Linked DNA regions of Antarctobacter heliothermus. The protein of the gene in region 1 interacts with the protein of each later gene in a pairwise test. Links are inferred from orthologs where the notes say so. Each region holds a gene or a part of one and is shown in the gene's direction. Other genes may lie near its edges.

Evidence for each region.
Region 2: the proteins of ANTHELSMS3_RS18555 (region 1) and rlmB interact in binary tests that used the Escherichia coli proteins (3 or more experiments, as listed by UniProt). The link is inferred for Antarctobacter heliothermus from one-to-one orthologs.

The regions. Positions count from the first base shown.
Region 1 is NZ_CP022540.1:3,922,335-3,925,478, reverse strand. What follows is about bases 1-2,827. They hold ANTHELSMS3_RS18555 (NAD(P)H-hydrate dehydratase), read left to right. Parts: upstream 1-529; coding sequence 530-2,125; downstream 2,126-2,827. Other genes in these bases: ANTHELSMS3_RS18550 (Hint domain-containing protein), read right to left, coding at 2,133-2,630; ANTHELSMS3_RS18560 (P-II family nitrogen regulator), read right to left, coding at 23-361. UniProt on the Escherichia coli protein: Bifunctional enzyme that catalyzes the epimerization of the S- and R-forms of NAD(P)HX and the dehydration of the S-form of NAD(P)HX at the expense of ADP, which is converted to AMP.
Region 2 is NZ_CP022540.1:4,521,591-4,524,642, reverse strand. What follows is about bases 161-2,895. They hold rlmB (23S rRNA (guanosine(2251)-2'-O)-methyltransferase RlmB), read left to right. Parts: upstream 161-1,007; coding sequence 1,008-1,784; downstream 1,785-2,895. Other genes in these bases: ribB (3,4-dihydroxy-2-butanone-4-phosphate synthase), read left to right, coding at 2,297-2,895; ANTHELSMS3_RS26115 (hypothetical protein), read left to right, coding at 1,911-2,111; ANTHELSMS3_RS21460 (metal ABC transporter permease), read left to right, coding at 161-662. Also shown: more of ANTHELSMS3_RS21460, read left to right, coding at 1-160; more of ribB, read left to right, coding at 2,896-3,052. UniProt on the Escherichia coli protein: Specifically methylates the ribose of guanosine 2251 in 23S rRNA.

The DNA.
Region 1 (3,144 bases):
TGTGCCGTGCGCAAAATGCGGATTACAGAGCGTCCGAGCCGGTTTCCCCGGTGCGAATGCGGATGGCCTGTTCGACATTGCTGACAAAGATCTTGCCGTCGCCGATCTTGTCGGTCTTGGCGGCTTCGACAATGGCCTCGATGGCGCCATCGACCTGATCGTCATCCAGAACGATCTCGATCTTCACCTTGGGCAGAAAGTCGACGACGTATTCCGCACCGCGGTAGAGTTCGGTGTGGCCCTTCTGACGGCCAAAACCCTTTACCTCGACAACCGAAAGGCCCTGAATGCCTGCTTCTTGCAGGGCTTCTTTAACTTCATCCAGCTTGAATGGCTTGATGATTGCTTCGATCTTTTTCATAGACCCCGCCTCTCCCTTGCGCTCCTTGTGGAATTGGCAGATCACTTCTCTTTCGCGGTCACAATCCGATAGACTGTTCCGCAGCGAGTTGCGCATCGCGATTGATGGACTCTGCCCAAGTTTTAAGCAAAACGCACATAAATCATGCGAAACTGAATCGCGGGAAAAATGACGGAACTTTTGACATCTGAGCTGATGCGTGCGGTTGAACTGGTGGCCATTCAGAGTGGTCAAGTGACCGGGCTGGAACTGATGGAGCGCGCGGGACAGGGCGTGGTCGACGCGGTTCTGGAGGAATGGCCAGATCTGGGGCAGGGCGAACACCGCGCTGTCGTGCTTTGTGGGCCGGGCAACAACGGCGGCGACGGATTTGTCGTGGCCCGCCTGTTAAAAGAGCGCGGTTGGCAGGTTGAGGTGTTCCTTTACGGTAACCCGGACAAACTGCCGCCCGATGCCAAGACCAATTTCGAACGCTGGGGCGCTGCGGTGCGTCCACTGGACGCCTATGCCCTTGGCGAAAGCTGGGGCTGCGACCTGCTGGTGGATGCGCTGTTCGGCATCGGGCTGACACGAGGCCTGCAGCCCTTGGGCGAATTGTTCTGGAACATGGAGGACATGGTCGATTGCCATCCCGTCGAAGTGGGGCATCCCCGCGGTCGACCCGCTATCGTGGCCATCGACGTCCCCAGTGGCATTTGTGCCGATTCGGGGCGCTCCTTTCCCCACGCAGAAGAACACAGGCGGTTCGCGGCCAGCGCGCACCTGACAGTAACGTTTCACACCGCCAAACCCGGACACTATCTGGACGAGGGGCCATCGGCCTGCGGGAAACTGGTGGTCAAAGACATCGGTCTCGTGACGCCGAAAGACAATGATTGGCGCGCCCAGCGGCAAGAGACGTGCACGCTGTTCGGACCTGTCGATCCTTCATTGTTGCGAAAAGATGTGAAGCATCACAAATACGGCCACGGTCACGCGCTGATAATGTCGGGGCCGCCGGGTAAAGGCGGAGCAGCCCGGCTGGCCGCGCGTGCTGCTCTGCGGGTCGGCGCGGGTCTGGTCACGGTGGGATGCCCTATGCGCGCTGTGTCGGAGCATGCGGTACATCTGAACGCGATTATGGTGCAAGGGCTGGACGGCACCCATGGGCTGGCGGAACTGCTTGAGGACAGCCGCTTCTCTGCGCTGTGTTTGGGGCCGGGGATGGGATTGGGCCCATCAACCGGCGAGTTGGTGAAAACCGCCCTCGCATCGGGGCGGGGCATCGTGCTGGACGCAGACGCGCTGTCGCGCTTTCAGCGCACGCCGCAGGCGTTGTTTGATCTGTTGCATGAGAGTTGTGTTCTGACACCGCATGGCGGCGAATTCGCGCGACTTTTCCCGGATCTGTCAGAAAGGCTGACCACAGCGCCCGACATCGGCCCCGCCTATTCCAAAGTCGATGCCACCCGCGAGGCCGCGGCGCGGGCCGGGTGCGTGGTGGTCTTCAAAGGGGCGGATACGGTGATCGCCGCGCCGGATGGTCGGTGCAGTATCAGCGCGGCTGTCTATGAAAGAGCCGCCCCTTGGTTGGCCACCGCCGGGTCTGGCGACGTTCTGGCGGGGATCATCTGTGGCCTGATGGCGCGCGGGCTGCCGGCGATGAATGCGGCAGAAACAGGGACATGGCTGCACGTCGAGGCGGCGCGAGCGTTTGGACCGGGCCTGATTGCCGAAGACCTGCCAGAGACGCTGCCAAGGGTGTTTCGCGATCTGGGACTGTGACCCTGCCTTAGGTCAGGACTTGCCGTTGTGCGGATGAGGCCAGTTCAAGCCCGTCTGCATAGACGATATGGGGCGTGTCAAAAACCAGTTCGTATAACTGCAGGTCTACCTTTCCCGCGTCGCGGATGAATGTGCCATCGACCAGCCTGGACAGGGGGGCAAGCGCCTGGCGCGCCCCGAATAGCGCACTCGCCCGCCAATCCCGCAACAGGATTTCCTGCACAGCAGGCAACGTGACCTCATGGTCGGGACGCATATGGCCCAATGTGCCCGGCGCGATGGTAACGGCGGCCAGCCGTCGCCGATGCGTGTATAGAGCCTGCAATCGCGCGGTGCCGCTGTCGCGGGTGATCACGCGGTCGCCGGGCGTCAGATATTCCACCGGCAACGCGCCATCAAGGGTCAGTACAAACGTGCCATAGGTGAGCGCGTTGAACGGGGTGTCCTGAGCGACGTGTCGGGCCGTGGGAATCCCACTGCCACGCTGGACCTTGTTCGGGGCCATCGTTTCCTGTCCTGTATCTGCTGCCTAGTCGTTCTTTTTTTTCACAAGATACGGCAAGAATTGGTTTATGTCCCATGGTTTTCTTTTGAAGCTTCGAAGAAATTTCTGCTCGCCTCGGCCGGGTCCCTTTGGTATAGGCGCGGCGATGCGGGTGTGGCGGAATTGGTAGACGCACCAGATTTAGGTTCTGGCGCCTATGGCGTGGGGGTTCGAGTCCCTTCACCCGCACCACTTTAGATTTCATCCCTCCAAGGTGCCGTAACACCTTGAAAGGATGAGTGGTTTCTGCGGTTCGAACACCGTTTTTTCGGCTAACGGGCAAAGGTTGCGAAAATACCAGTCGCAGCACAGTACGGCGCACTTCCAGGTCGCCTTTTTCCCATACGTGATAAGGGTTTGCGAGGAAGCGCATCGAAAGTTCGAACATTTCATCAAATGGATGTGCGGGACTCGCGATTTCGGCCATGGCGTCCCGCAAAATCGCCTTTTCCTGCTCAAGCTCCGAGATGCGACG
Region 2 (3,052 bases), 600 kb from region 1 along the record:
CGATCCTTGGGGTTGCCTTGGCGCTGGCCTTGTCGGTGCCGATCTTTGCCGGAACGCTGATTGTGTCCCTGCTGGTCGCTTTTGGCGTCGCGCAGTTGTCGGGGCGAGGCTATGGCGCGGATATGGTTCTGGGGGTTGTGGCCCATGCGGCACTTGCGATGGGCCTTGTCGCGGCCAGCCTGCTGCCCGGTCCGCGCCTGAACCTGGAGGCCTATCTGTTCGGCGATATTCTTGCGGTCAGCCGCAGCGATCTGGCGGTGATCTGGGGCGGCGGGGCGCTGGTTGCGGCATTGATCGGCTGGCGGTGGCAGGCGCTGTTGACCGCGACCGTGTCGCCCGATCTGGCTGCCGCCTCTGGCCTGAATCCAGAGCGTGAGCGTGTGGTGCTGATGCTGGCGCTGGCGCTGGTGGTAGCCGTGGCGCTGAAGGTGGTCGGTGCGCTGTTGATCGGCGCATTGCTGATCATCCCGGCGGCAGCAGCGCGGCCCCTGTCGACAACACCCGAAGGCATGCTGGCGGGCACGGCGGCGGTAGGTGTTGTGTCGGCGCTGGGCGGGCTGTGGGCGGCGTGGACCTTTGACACCCCGGCGGGGCCAAGTGTTGTCTGCGCGGCGGCGGTGCTGTTTGCGGTGGCCGCGCTGGCGCGCGCTCTTCGGGGATGATCCCGCAAAACAAGGTATGTGATTCTGATTGAGGGGCCAGTCAATCGGCCCAACCAATCGGCCCGGTCTGAATCGGCAGATCGGGCCAAAGCCTGATCCACAGAAACGCGTATTGTCGAAGATATGAAATGGTGGGCGACCCTGGAATCGAACCAGGCGTGAGTCGCCTCGAGGGAGTTACAGTCCCCTGCCACACCTTGCGGCCTGTCGCCCACCGGACACCGGGCGTACCCGGTGTGAGGGGCTGACTACATGCGCCCAAAAACCGCGTCAACAGGAAATTCCCTTGGCAAAGCACGGCGCAGGGTGCAAACCCTGTGTCCTCAGAAAGCAGGGGCATCGGCGATGGCAAAGAAACCGAAATGGGTGGTCGAAAAGGAACAGGCGCGCAAGGCCTCGGCCAATGAGACCGTCTGGCTGTTCGGGCTGCACGCGGTCCGCGACGCGCTGATGAATCCGCGCCGGGACAGGCTGCGGCTGATCCTGACGCCCAATGCGGCGGAAAAGCTGACAGAGGCGGTTGCGGTCTCTGGCATGACCCCCGAAATTCAGGATCCGCGCCGGTTTGATGCGCCGCTGGACCCCAATTCGGTCCACCAAGGGGCCGCGCTGGAGGTTAAGCCGCTGGATTGGGGGCGGCTCGAAGACGTGGCCTTTGCCGGGCAGGGGGCCTTGCGGCTGGTCCTGCTGGACCGGGTGACGGACCCACACAATGTGGGCGCGATTCTGCGCTCGGCGGAGGTGTTCGGCGCGCAAGCGGTGATCGGTACGCGCCACCACGCGGCCCCCGAAACCGGTGCACTGGCCAAGACCGCCAGCGGGGCGTTGGAGCGCCAGCCCTACCTGCGAGAGCGCAATCTGGCTGAGACGATCCAGACGCTGCGCGACATGGGGTATCTTGTTCTGGGCCTTGACGGTGAGGCAGAGCAAACCATCGAAGCAGCGCTTGAGGGACGGCGCGACGCCCCTCTGGCGCTGGTTTTCGGGGCCGAGGGGCCGGGACTGCGACCCAAGACCAAGGAAACGGTGGACGCGTTGGTCCGGATCGATTTCGCCGGAGCTTTTGGGTCGCTGAATGTGTCGAACGCGGCGGCGGTTGCGCTTTACGCGGCGCGTGCCTAGATCGGCCCTATGGCCACGACCAAGATTGCGACTTGTTGTTATTGCGGCACGCGTGCCGCGCTCGTTCTGCGCGGCGACGTCCGGCATGAATTGTCCTGTGCATCCTGTGGGGCGCCACTGCACAACATGAAACACCTGAAGGCCGAGGCGGCCCGCCCCGGTCGCCCGGATTTTAAGGCGGACACCAAGGCCACGCGCAAGAAAGCCAGACCGGCCCAAACAGCGGACCGCAAGGTCGGGCAGAAGCCGCGCAAGAAAAAGAGCAAGGGTCTGGCGCACCGCTTTTTCGATGAGGCGTTCGATCTGCTGGACGATATTTTTGACTGAGATCCTGTTCGCCTGAAATCCGCCAAGGGCCGCTGAGTGGGCTGTCCTGGACGGCGAAGGGCAGAACATGGATGCGACCGCCTGTGTTTTTTTGCATGGTCGCCGTGCAGCGTAGGGTACGCTTGCCTCTGGTCTTTGGCGGAACGCTCAAGTATCCCGCACCTGACTGGCAAAAGAGAGGCCCCATGCCCGATTTTGAAACTCCGGGACCGGTTGAACAGGTCTGGTCCGATGCGATTTCTTCTGTCGAAGAGATCATTGAGGACGCGCGCAACGGGCGCATGTTCATTCTGGTCGATCACGAAGACCGTGAAAACGAAGGCGATCTGGTGATCCCCGCCCAATGGGCGACGCCGGATGCGGTCAACTTCATGGCGCTGTACGGGCGCGGGTTGATCTGCCTTGCGATGACCTCGGACCGAATCGAGGAACTGGGTCTGCCGCTGATGTCGACCAACAACTCGTCCCGGCACGAAACGGCCTTTACCACCTCGATCGAGGCGCGTGAGGGGGTGACGACGGGCATTTCCGCCGCTGACCGGGCGCGGACCATCGCGGTGGCCATCGATGCCTCCAAGGGGGCGGCGGATATTGCCACACCGGGCCATGTGTTCCCGCTGCGCGCCCGCAAGGGCGGCGTGCTGGTGCGTGCCGGCCATACAGAGGCGGCGGTCGATGTGGCGCGGTTGGCTGGGCTGAACGCGGCGGGTGTGATCTGCGAGATCATGAACGAGGACGGCACCATGGCGCGGTTGCCGGAAATGGTGGCCTTTGCACAGCGTCACGGGCTGAAGATCGGCACAATTTCTGACCTGATTTCGTACCGGCGGCGCAACGACAATCTGGTCAAGATCCGCACCGAAGAGACCATCACGTCGGAGTTCGGCGGTGAGTGGCGGATGCGCATCTACACCGACGAAACACATGGCGACGAACACATC